Regions from separate parts of the Pseudoalteromonas sp. L21 genome, predicted to be linked through region 1. Evidence: predicted binding sites of a transcription regulator. Region 1 holds the regulator's gene; each other region holds the start of a gene.

Region 1 (4,291 bases):
GCTGTAGATTATGACAAGGCAGCCCCTAAAGCTGAAGCAGCGCCCGTAGCAGTGCAATCAAAACCTGCGCCACAGCCTAATTTTGTTAAGCCTGAGCCAATGCGTGCTAAACCTGAGCCGCAAGCACAAGTTGCCGATAGCCTACAAGCGTTACTTGAGCGCCAAGCCCCACGCCCTCGTTCGCCTGAGCTTGCATCTATGTTTAGCCAATCTGGTATCGATACGAGCGAACACTATCAACCTAAAGAGCCTAGTTTTCAACAGCAACAACCTGAGTATGCTCAAAAGCCACGCTACCAAGAACAAGCTGCACCTCGCATGCAAACGCAAGCCCATAGCCTAGGTTTTGATGATGACTTAGATGCAGGCTTTGATGATTTAGATTCACCGGTAGAACAGAAAAACTCTGCGCCTGCTAACCAATCAGAAATGGCGACAATGCGTGAAGAAATGAATGCGATTCGTCAATTACTCGAACATCAAGTATCGGGCTTAATGCAGCAAGATATGGCACGTCGTGATCCAACTCGTGCGTGTATGATTGACCGTTTAGCGGGGATGGGAATTGAGCGTGATGTTGCTGAGCAAATGGCGTGTTTTATTCCAGACGATGTTTCACGTCAACAAGCTTGGCAAGCACTCCTGCAAATGGTTGAAAACCAAATGCACACCACCAATAACGAAATCTTACGTCAAGGCGGCGTGTTTGCACTTGTTGGGCCTACAGGGGTTGGTAAAACAACCACCGTTGCTAAGCTTGCTGCGTTAGGAGCCCAAAAATACGGTGCCGACAAAGTTGCATTAATTACGACGGATACATACCGGATTGGTGCCTACGAACAACTTGCTACCTATGGCCGTATTATTGGCTGTGGTGTTAAACAAGTAAAAGATGCAAATGAATTGGCTGAAGTGCTATACCATTTACGTAATAAGCGACTAGTATTAATAGACACAGCGGGAATGAGCCAACGTGATTTACGCTTGACTGAGCAGCTTAATACACTAATGCGTAATCAGCGAGTTGATATTCGTAGTTACTTAGTATTAAGTGCTACAGCACAAATAAATGTGTTGCAAGAAACCGTAAGACACTTTAAAAAGGTGCAACTAAGTGGTTGTATATTCACTAAGTTGGATGAATCGCTAAGTTTAGGTGAGATTATCAGCATAGCGATTCAAAATCGTCTTCCGATAGGGTATCTTACTAATGGTCAGCGAGTTCCAGAGGATATTCGTGTTGCAAATGCCGAAAAACTAGTGAAAAAGGCTGAACAATTGTATTTAAAACGAGCAAAAGCACAACATTCACGACGTCAAGCAGTAGCGTCGAGCACAGTAGGGATGTATGATTAACACAGTATTAGATCAAGCAAGCGGCCTGCGCAAAATGAATCAAAATAATAATAGTGGCGTTAAAGTTATCGCTGTGACTGGTGGCAAAGGTGGTGTGGGTAAAACCAATGTTTCACTAAATACCGCTATTGCACTCGGTCAGCAAGGAAATCGAGTATTAGTACTTGATGCCGATTTGGGATTGGCAAATTGTGATGTCATGCTTGGCCTTCGTGTTGAACGTAACTTATCTCATGTTTTATCTGGCGAATGTGAGCTGGATGAAATCCTTGTTGAAGGCCCTGCGGGGATTAAAATAGTCCCTGCAACCTCTGGTTCGCAGAGCATGGTGGAACTAAGCCCTTCTGAGCATGCCGGCCTTATCCGCGCTTTTAGCGAGTTAAATACAGAGTTTGATATCTTAATTGTTGATACCGCCGCGGGTATTTCCGACATGGTATTAAGCTTTTCACGTGCAGCACAAGATGTCGTTGTGGTTGTATGTGATGAACCTACCTCCATAACCGACGCCTATGCACTTATTAAAGTACTGAGCCGTGAACATGGTGTATATAAATTTAAAATTGTTGCCAATATGGTCCGCAGTATGCGTGAAGGCCAAGAATTGTTTGCTAAACTATCAAAAGTAACCGATCGTTTCTTGGATGTATCTATGGAATTAGTTGCAACAATACCGTATGACGAAAATATGCGTAAATCGACTCGACGCCAAAAAGTGATTGTTGAGTTGTTTCCTAGTTCGCCAGCAGCAGTCGCATTTAAAACATTAGCAACAAAAGCAGTTAAGTGGCCAATACCGAATCAACCATCCGGTCATTTAGAATTTTTTATTGAAAAACTAGTAAACGGCTAACTATGACAACATCGGTGAATAAAGCGATGGGATATCAATCAGCAAACAATTTGAATGCGATTGTCGAAAAGCACGCCTCTTTAGTCAAAAAAGTGGCATGCCATTTAATTGCTCGTTTACCCGCCAGTGTTCAATTAGACGATTTAATTCAATCAGGCATGATTGGCCTTATAGAAGCATCAAAAAACTTTGATGCAGGCAAAGGAGCGAGCTTTGAAACCTTCGCTGGTATACGCATTCGCGGTGCGATGCTTGATGAAATTCGTCGCGGCGATTGGGCGCCTCGCTCTGTTCACCGAAATGCACGTCTCGTTGCTGAAACCATAGCCGCACTAGAAAGTACTTTAAATCGAGAACCAAAAGATACAGAAGTTGCTGAAAAACTTGATATTACGCTCGATGAGTACCATCATATCTTACATGATGTAAATTCTAGTAAAGTTCTGGGTATTGAGGATTTAGGTGTTGATGAAGACGTTATTACACCTATGGGGCAAGATTTAGCACTAGACAAACCGTTTAATAACGTTAAAAATGAACGGTTTAACCAATCTCTATTAACGGCTATTCAATCGTTACCGGAAAGAGATGCACTTGTTTTATCTTTGTATTACAACGATGAAATGAATTTAAAAGAAATAGGGCACATACTCGACGTAAGTGAATCGCGTGTGAGTCAAATACATGGTCAGGCGATGATTAAGCTCAAAGCAAAAATCAATGACTGGATTAATTAGTAGTAAGTAAATATAGGTTCAAACCTCACCGGAGGATGTTTTGGATAAAAACATGAAAATTCTTGTTGTTGATGATTTTTCTACAATGAGACGTATCATTAAAAACCTGTTAAGGGATTTAGGTTTCACCAATGTGCAGGAAGCTGATGATGGTTCAACAGCATTACCAATGCTACAAAATCAAGAATTTGATTTTGTTGTCACCGATTGGAACATGCCAGGTATGCAAGGTATTGATTTATTGAGAGCTATTCGTGCCGACGACAGCCTAAAGCATATTCCAGTGCTCATGGTGACAGCTGAAGCGAAAAAAGAACAAATTGTTGCTGCTGCTCAAGCGGGTGTAAATGGTTATATCGTTAAACCATTTACTGCTGCGACACTGAAAACCAAATTGGAAAAAGTGTTTGAACGTTTAGGTTAATCTAAGGGGAGAGGCTTATGTCAGCACTTGCTGCGCCTCAAATAAGTTTAGAGCAAGCTCGTCAACTTGTTGAGTATCTTGAAAATGGTGAACAAGAAAAAGCGGATAAGCTAATACTTGACACAGCATCAAAAGAACAATCAGAGCTGTTTGCAGAAATTGGTAAATTAACGCGACAACTTCATGAAGCGCTAAAAAACTTTGATCTCGATACGCGTTTAACTGGCTTAACAACGGAAGCAATACCCGATGCTAAACAGCGCTTAAATTATGTCATGGAAATGACAGAAAGCGCCGCTAATAAGACCATGGATGCAGTGGAAGCAAGTTTGCCAATTGCTCAGCAACTTGCAGACGATATAGCGACGATAAAACCTACGTGGGATCGTTTGATGAATCGAGAAATTGAGCTCGGTGAATTTAAATCGCTATGTCATAGCTTAGATAAGTTTATGAACAGCTCGCAAACTAAAACAGATGAGTTACAAGGCTTGATGACGAATGTGCTGATGGCACAAGATTATCAAGACTTAACAGGGCAAGTTATACGCCGAGTCATCGAATTAGTACGCGAAGTAGAAGACAGTTTAATCAATCTTTTAACTGTGTTTGGCAGTCAAGAAGATGGTCATCAAAAACAAGAAAAACAGGCCATAGAACAAGCACCTGCACAAAGCGATACGCTTGCAGGTCCTGAAGGGCCAATTATTGATAAAGAGTCTCGCGATGATGTTGTCTCAGGACAAGATGAAGTTGATGATCTATTATCAAGTCTGGGCTTCTAAGAGGAGAGTAGCTGCATGAGCTTTGAAGTCGATGAAGATATTTTACAGGATTTCCTAGTTGAAGCTGGAGAAATCTTAGAGCTTTTGTCAGAGCAATTAGTCGAACTGGAAAATAACCCAGAAGATAAAGATTTAT
Region 2 (4,291 bases), on a different contig from region 1:
CACTTTGAAAGTGCGTGAGGCAAAACAAAAACAAGAAGGTGAAGCTAGTCACTTTCGTCAGGAGTCTGATCAGTCAACTCTATAAGCTCGATGCTTAATTGCGAAGCATCAATAGGGGCCGTTGCGTAATAACGCAGCGGCTTTTTTGTGTCTATTGATAAGGCAAGTTGATGTTTCATTAATAAGCTACTTACCCTATTGGCAATCGCTTTACCGGAATCAATTAACTTTACCGGCTTCTCAAAGCACATCGCTAATGTATTTGCTAATAATGGAAAGTGTGTGCAACCTAACACTAGCACATCAATATCACCAGCAATATTGAGTGCAGCTATTTCTTCATTAAACTCATAGTTAGATAATGAATGAGTATGAAACAATGTTTCAGCTAACTCCACCAGCTTGGTTGATGCATATAAGCTTACTTTCGTATTTTTACCATGTTCTTTGATAAGTGCTTTAGTGTAATGACTATTTACAGTTGCGGGAGTGGCAATTAGACCGATATGTTTTGTTTTACTTATTAGGCAAGCGGGTTTAATTGCAGGTACCACACCTACTATTTCAATATGAGTGTGCCTACGAATGATGTTGAGTGCAGAGGTCGAAGCGGTATTACAAGCTATTACTAAGATATCAACTTGCAATGCGCTACTTTCAATAAAATGAATTAAAGCCAGTAAGCGTTGAATGATCTTTTGCGGCGGTTGAGCACCATAGGGCAATAGTGCATTGTCCATAAAGTAACTATAAGTGGCTTCAGGTATCAGTTGTTGAATTTGCTCAAGTACAGTAGTACCTCCAATACCTGAATCAAATACCATGATATGAGCTGACAAACTGCTTTCCCCTGAAAATCAAAGGTCAGAAGTTTGCCATGCAGTTATTTAAAAAGAAAGCTTACGATTTTAGCTCTTCGATGTCAGCGTTGATCTTATTCATCTGCTCAAGCATGGTCTTGGTATAGTCGACTAACTTGCTCACTTCTTCTTTATCTTGATTTAACCACTCTAAAATACCAGCAAGTTGATTTTGTAAACCAAGTTCATTTGCCTTATTCAAGGTTTCTTTCAAGTCATCATTAAATGGCGCTATCTTTTCTGCGACATCTTTTTCAGGAGTAGGCCTGACTTGTTCATAGCCTTTTATGCTTGCAACAGTCTTCGTTTGTTTAAGATCCATAGAGAAGGCAACAAGCTGCTCATTACCTAAACTAAGTTCCTGCGCCTGTTTAAATGCTTCATCTAATGAACCTGAGAAAAAGGTCTCGCTCACTCCTTGTAAATCTTCCATAAGCGCATTAATTGCTTCTTGCTCTTGTTCATTTAGTTCACCATTCACTGACATCGAAAATGAAAGCTCGCGAGATTGTGATGACTCACTTACAAATGCTTCATTTCCACCACGCTTGCTATAAGCACTGGCAGATTGGCTAGTATACGCATCTGCAAAACTGATACTCACTTCATCGCCTTCTGCTGTCGTGAATGTATACTCAGCATTATTTCGTAAACTTATATATTGTGCTTGGCTTACCGACACAGAAGCTGGCTTAGGGTTAAAAAGACTTTCCTCAAGTTGATCTATACCACTGAAGATACCTTCTTTTGATTTCTCAATACCTTCTTCAATATCGTCATTTAGCAGATTTGAACCTTTTAGCTCTTCATAAGCCTCATCAACTCCCATTTGAACGCCTTTTCGGGCTTCACCCAGCATACTTTTAAGTTTTTCATCATCTGCACCATCCGCTTTTGCTTTGCGAATAGCGCCGCCAACGAAATCAAGTACATTCTTAACGATTGCTTCAAAGTCAAACAGGGGCTTATCTTTTTTCTCTTCTACAACAGGTAACCCTAACTCAGCGGCAAGTTTATCGCCGAGTACTTTGGCGGCCAACTCTCGCCCTCTTTGCTGATAGCTATCATGAGCACTTTGAATATTAGGCTGCTGCAATGGTTGCTTACCATTGTACTTATTTACGTTTGTATTAGGCATATAGCCTTGGTTGCCAATTTTCATGATCCGACTCCATGTGATGATTACCTCATTATCGGCTAAAAGTTAGAAAACTTAAGTTTTCTGTATAAAAAAACAACACCAAAAATAAGTAACAAAACTAGACAAATCTTCTATGCCCCCTACAATAGCGCCGATATAAAGCTAAGAGATAAAAGGTAATCAGCCATGGCGGTTATAAAAATTGATACAACTCAATATGATGCACAACTAAGTGAAAAGGAGCAGCGCATCTTTTCTCAGTTTCAACGTTTCGGTGTTGAAAAGTTAGAGATATTTAGCTCTGATCCAATTCACTACCGTCAACGAGCTGAGTTTCGCGTTTGGCATGAAGGTGATGATCTATTTCACATTATGTTTGATCAACAAACCAAAGAGAAAATTCGCGTTGAAAATTTTGACCCTGCTGCGCCTTTAGTCGGTGAAGTTATGCAGGCAATGATTGAAAACTTAAAAGGGTGTGAAATCCTGCGCCGTAAGTTATTTCAAATTGATTACCTATCAACTTTAAGTGGTGAGATTCTTGTCAGTTTGCTTTATCACAAGCCCTTATGTGATGAGTGGTTAGAGGCAATTAAAGCACTAAAAGCAAAACTCAGTACACAATTTAACATCGACTTTATTGGCCGCGCACGTAAACAAAAAGAAGTGATTGGTAATGACTACGTCGTAGAGCGCCTAAACGTCAATGGAAAAGAGCTTATTTATCAACAAGTAGAAAATAGCTTTACCCAACCAAATGCCAAAGTAAATATTAAGATGCTTGAATGGGCACAAGCACTTTGTGAACCATTAGAGAATGATCTACTCGAACTATATTGTGGTAACGGTAACTTCTCGATTGCTTTAGCGAACTCGTTTGATCGTGTACTCGCAACTGAAATTTCTAAATCATCTGTTTACTCTGCACAATATAATATTGCACAAAATAAAGTGGATAACTTAGATATTATTCGCATGTCGAGCGAAGAGTTCACGCAAGCCATGAAAGGTGAACGCACGTTTTCTCGCTTAGAAGGCATTGATCTGAAAAGTTATAATTGTCAGAGTATTTTAGTTGACCCACCCCGTGCAGGAATGGACACGCTCACCTGTGATCTCGTGGCCAATTACAACAATATTATCTATATCTCATGTAATCCAGATACGCTTGAACGCGACCTTGAGCACCTTTGTAAAACACACGAAGTTAAGCGCTTTGCTATATTTGACCAATTTCCATACACGCATCACATTGAGTCTGGTGTATTTTTACAACGTAAATAAGTTTAGTTTTCTGCCAGCGCAGCAAATAGCGCTGGCAACTGCTCTTCACTGAACACCTCTATATTATTACTTTGTAATAACTGTGCGGTTAAACCCATCCCTATAACTTTATGCCCCGTATGGCTGCCATCGTAGATTGTGTTACGCCCGCAGGAGGGACTGGACTCTTTTAGTAAAGCAAAACGAATTTTATGCTTTTGGCAAATTTTTAAGGCTTGTTCTGCTCCTGCGATAAATTCAGCAGTGACATCTTCTGCATCTTTCGTTAACACTCGACCCTCTTTAATTTCAGCGGGCGGCCTTGGGATAGGTAAACCACCAGCCACTTCAGGACAAAAGGAAACTAACCTTTTTTGTTGTTTGAGTGATTCTAATCCTGGGTCTAATAGGTTTTGTGATTGGCCATCGTAGCGTACAGGATTACCCAGTAAGCAGCTTGATACTAAAACTTTTTCCATGTTCATCACCAATAAAAAAGCTCCGCGAGCGGAGCTTATTAATATATTTGCTTATATTTATTTATCAGCTAAATAGTTGATAAGGTCAGCCATACCTTTTGCATCACTAATACCGGACTCAGCACCTAAAATTAAACGATATTTGCCATTCACAATGAATGTTGGTACGCCTTTCAATGCGCCTTTTTGTTTGTAGTACTCTTGATCGCGTTTCATTTTTGATGCCATCGTACGTACAGAAAAGCTATTGTAGTATTTATCAAAATCAGCTTCCGATACACCTTGTGATACGAAGATATCTTTCATATCTGCTAATTCATTGATTCGTGCACGTTTACCATGAATGTGATTAAAAATGGCAGCCACTAAAGCATCTTTTTGTGGTAACACAGCCGCAGTTGCATAAGCTTGAGCTAACATAGCCTGAATTTCTGGATCACGAGGTCCTGAAAAGTCTACATGGCTCTTTTTAAAAGCAACACCGTCATTCAAAAGCGGCTTTAGCTGCGCAACGATTGATTCGAAGCTATTACAATGCGGACAATAAA
Region 3 (4,291 bases), on a different contig from region 1:
AAAAAAACTAGCGGTTATTACAGAAAACCTGAAGGCGAGCCAATCATTTCTGATATAAAAAACAAAAATAGCTGGGCTCAGAATGAACACCCAGCTATTACTTAATATAACAATAAAAGAGTTGAACCAATCAGGCACGAGTAACGACCTTAATCAGTTTTCTGTTTTACCATCGTTACCATCACCGTTACCTGGCAGGTAGCAATATTTATCGAGCTTTTTCATTCTTATACCCATTACATTCTTTAACTAATTGTAACTGTAACTGATTTAGGGTCTTACATCAATAGGATCCGACTCTTGCGCCTTGCCTTGCATAATTGAGATTTCGACGCGACGGTTACGCCTTCTATCTTCATCGGTAACATTGGGAACAAGTGGCCTCGTTTCAGCATGGCCCACTACGACCATTCTCGATTTATCGAAACCTGGGGCTTTTTCCATTTCACTTGCAACTGCAACTGCACGCTTTGAAGATAAATCCCAATTATTGGTATATAACTCATTGGAAACCTGAAAATCATCAGTGTGACCAGATACCGTTATTTCGCCAGGCACGTCTTTTAGCAAGGTTGCAATATCTCGAATAATTGGTTTAAATTTAGGCTGTAAGAACGCACTCCCTGAAGGAAATGAGCCATTTTCCCGAATACGAATAATAATTTGCTGGCCTAAAGACTCTAGTTCAATCGCCCCATCAATAATCTGTTGTTCAAGTTGTTGCGCAATTTTCTTCACAAGCTCGTTGGTTTGTTCTTGATTCGCAGCGGAAATAGATTGATCCATCGCTTGTTCTTGCGCTGTACTTTGAGACTCACCGCCACGCTTATTACCACGCTGCTCTTGACGTCCACCTGCTGAGCTTTCATCACCGGCTTGGAATTCCAACATCTGCTGGGTCATTTCAACCGTTTGTTGTTGAATTGTTTCGATAGGCGTAGGCTCGGGTTTACCCGGCGTAAACTCCATGGCTATTACTGAAGTTCCTTTTGGGATGTCTTTTACTTCAATTTTGTTTTGTACACCAAAAGCAAACTTCATTGAGCCGGCAATTTGCTTAAATTTAAGGACATCCATTTCAGAAAAGGCAAGCAAGAGTACAAAGAAGCACATTAACAGTGACATTAAATCTGCGAAGGTTCCCATCCAAGCTGGTAAACCCGGAGGTGGACATTTGCACTCTTGATCAGACATGCTTACTCCTCAGTATCCACTTTTCGTTTAGACTCTGCTAAGTAGTTTTTCAAGATACCTTCTATTACTTTCGGGTTTTGACCATCTTGAATACCCAGTACCGCGTCGAGAATTAAGCGTTGGTTAAGAGCCTCTTCGTCTTTGCGTAGCTCTAGTTTTACCTGAATTGGAATAGCAACCACATTCGCTAAGAACGCGCCATATAATGTCGTTAATAGTGCAACGGCCATCGCAGGACCGATAGCTTTAGGATCGTCCATATTTGATAACATGGCAACAAGACCAATTAGCGTGCCTATCATACCCATTGCAGGAGCTATGTCGGCTAACGATTTAAATAGTCCCGCGCCATGCTCGTGACGAGTGGCAGTAAGTGCGATATCTTTTTGCAAGGTAGCACGAACCACATCGGCGTCATGACCATCGACGAGCATATCAACGCCCTTGCGCATAAAGCCATTAGGAATTTCAGCTTCTTCGAGTGCTAAAAAACCACCTTTACGGGCTGAGTCTGCTAACTCTACAGCTTTCTCTATTAGCTCTTCTGGAGATTCTATCTTGAACATGAAAGCTTTCGCGGCAACTTTACCTATGCCCAAAAACTGACCCATAGTAAAGTTTGACAACACGATGAAAATAGAGCCGCCAAATACAATGACCACCGAAGGGGTGTTATAAAACATTGCAACTTGGCCATCACTACTTAACACCATCGACATAGCAATTAAGCCTATGGCACCAAGAATACCTATTATGGTTGCTAAATCCACATACCCCTCCAGAGGAACAATTGCACGATACCCTAAGGCATCAAATTTTTATTATTAACTGCTTATCGGCAAGCAATTGAAATACTTAAATCATTAAATGAATTAATTTTATTTTAATGTAAGTTTCTCAAGCTACAAGTTTATCTTGTGTCTAAAAGCGTAAAAATAACATATTGGCGTTGCTTTATGCGTAAAAAAACACATCATTCTTTGACCTAGTTTAGCATTCCCCCTAAAATTGGCCTCACTTTCTATCAGCTAGTGAGGCCACTATGGCAGCGAAGAAACCAGAAAACTTGAGCTTTGAAGAAGCCTTGGATGAATTATCTAATATTGTTGTACAAATGGAACAGGGTGACTTGTCATTAGAGCAATCTCTTAAGCAGTTTGAACGTGGTATTGCATTAGCTAATGCCTCATCAGGTAAACTACAACAAGCAGAACAAAAAGTTGCCATACTTATGGGTAACGATAGCCAAGCTCCACTGAGCAATTTCGATTCAAATTTGGACTAATTTCAGTGCAATTAATAGACCAACTGCAAGATGCGCGCAATGATGTTGAAGCAACACTTAATCACTATTTTGATCAGCCTTTAGATACCGAACAAACAATAAAAGAAGCCACTCATTATGGCGTGTTAAATGGCGGCAAACGATTACGTCCATACCTTGTTTATGCAACAGGTAGGATGATGGGGGCACAGAAAAAAGACCTCGATATTCTTGCAGCAGCCATTGAGTGTATCCATAGCTATTCACTAGTTCATGATGACTTACCAGCAATGGATGATGACGATCTGCGACGTGGCCGCCCTACTTGCCATATAGTGTATGGTGAAGCAAACGCTATTCTTGCAGGTGATGCACTACAAACACTTGCCTTTGACTTAATTGCCAATCATCCTTTTTCTGTACCGCCAGCGCAGCAAATAAAAATGATCGCCTCATTAAGCAAAGCCTCAGGTATTGAAGGTATGGTAGGTGGTCAAGCGCTTGACATTAGTGCGACGAATAATGAAATCAGTGTCGAACAATTAGAGCGTATTCATCAACTGAAGACAGGGGCACTGCTTAATTGTGCAATAACCCTAGGTGCATTGTGTGCCAATCAATGTGACGAGTACACATTAAAACAGCTTAATTTGTTTGGACAAGCGATAGGTCTGGCTTTTCAGGTACAAGACGATATCCTAGATGTCGAAGCAGATACAGAAACACTTGGCAAACCACAAGGGTCAGATATTGCAGCGAATAAAGCAACCTACCCCGCTCTTTTAGGACTGGATGGCGCAAAGCAAAAAGCGCAAGATTTACTCGCACAGGCACATCAAGCTTTAGAGGCGATTAATTTCAATACGAGTGAACTGGCAAGGCTTGCCAACTATATTGTTGAACGCAAATATTGATGCGTAAAACAACGACAAAATAACTAAAAAATCAGAGTCACAATAAGCTATAATGCACTCTGGTTAGCGAAGGATGTATATAAAATCATGACACTTGATAGTAGCAAGTATCCATTATTAAGTTTGGTTGACGAGCCAGCACAGCTGCGTGATTTAGCGCAAGATAAATTACCTGCGTTTAGTAAAGAGTTACGCGAGTACCTGCTTAACTCAGTCTCGCAAAGTAGTGGTCATTTAGCCTCAGGGTTAGGCACAGTTGAATTAACTGTCGCTCTGCATTATGTCTATAACACGCCCTCTGATCGACTCGTTTGGGATGTAGGCCATCAAGCCTACCCACATAAAATTTTAACGGGTCGCCGTGACCAAATGCATACTATTCGCCAAAAAGACGGTTTACACCCTTTCCCATTTCGCGAAGAAAGCCAGTACGACACATTTAGTGTAGGTCACTCAAGTACATCAATTTCAGCCGCACTAGGAATGGCCATTGCCGCTGAAAAAGAAGGTAAAGATCGAAAAACAGTGGCTGTTATTGGTGATGGTGCGATTACTGCAGGTATGGCATTCGAAGCGATGAACCACATGGGTGATGTAAACCCTAACGTATTAATTATCTTAAATGATAATGAAATGTCGATTTCTGAAAACGTGGGTGCACTAAACAACCATTTTGCACGAATCTTATCAGGTAGTTTTTATACCAACATCCGTGAAGGCAGCAAAAAGCTGCTATCAGGTTTGCCTCCAGTAAAAGAGCTGGCAAGTCGCATGGAAGAGCACTTAAAAGGTATGGTCATCCCCGGCACTTTCTTTGAAGAGCTAGGTTTAAATTATATCGGCCCGATTGATGGGCACGATGTAAACATGTTGGTTGATACCTTACGCAATATGCGTAATCTTAAAGGCCCACAATTAC

The links. Region 1 encodes FliA, which starts transcription of late flagellar genes. Its sites were predicted from a motif close to CTAAAGNTNNNNNNNNNNNNGCCGATA; they were not measured.
Region 2: a site for FliA is predicted at 2,052-2,078, ahead of L3V41_RS19885 (DUF5610 domain-containing protein). Genes of this name have one in related genera too.
Region 3: a site for FliA is predicted at 2,028-2,054, ahead of pomA (flagellar motor protein PomA). Genes of this name have one in related genera too.

What each region holds. Positions count from the first base shown of each region.
Region 1 is NZ_JAKKCV010000001.1:457,230-461,520, reverse strand. Features, by position in the region: gene flhF (flagellar biosynthesis protein FlhF) at 1-1,356, shown strand, start outside; gene L3V41_RS02145 (MinD/ParA family protein) at 1,349-2,209, shown strand; gene L3V41_RS02140 (RNA polymerase sigma factor FliA) at 2,236-2,946, shown strand; gene cheY (chemotaxis response regulator CheY) at 2,987-3,370, shown strand; gene L3V41_RS02130 (protein phosphatase CheZ) at 3,388-4,155, shown strand; gene L3V41_RS02125 (chemotaxis protein CheA) at 4,171-4,291, shown strand, end outside.
Region 2 is NZ_JAKKCV010000012.1:20,305-24,595, reverse strand. Features, by position in the region: gene L3V41_RS19895 (RNA-binding protein) at 1-85, shown strand, start outside; gene murI (glutamate racemase) at 45-839, opposite strand; gene L3V41_RS19885 (DUF5610 domain-containing protein) at 901-2,022, opposite strand; gene trmA (tRNA (uridine(54)-C5)-methyltransferase TrmA) at 2,188-3,285, shown strand; gene L3V41_RS19875 (DUF523 domain-containing protein) at 3,288-3,743, opposite strand; gene L3V41_RS19870 (thiol:disulfide interchange protein DsbA/DsbL) at 3,801-4,291, opposite strand, start outside.
Region 3 is NZ_JAKKCV010000006.1:5,030-9,320, forward strand. Features, by position in the region: gene L3V41_RS16470 (hypothetical protein) at 1-138, opposite strand, end outside; gene L3V41_RS16475 (flagellar motor protein MotB) at 271-1,194, opposite strand; gene pomA (flagellar motor protein PomA) at 1,197-1,964, opposite strand; gene xseB (exodeoxyribonuclease VII small subunit) at 2,237-2,479, shown strand; gene ispA ((2E,6E)-farnesyl diphosphate synthase) at 2,485-3,372, shown strand; gene dxs (1-deoxy-D-xylulose-5-phosphate synthase) at 3,460-4,291, shown strand, end outside.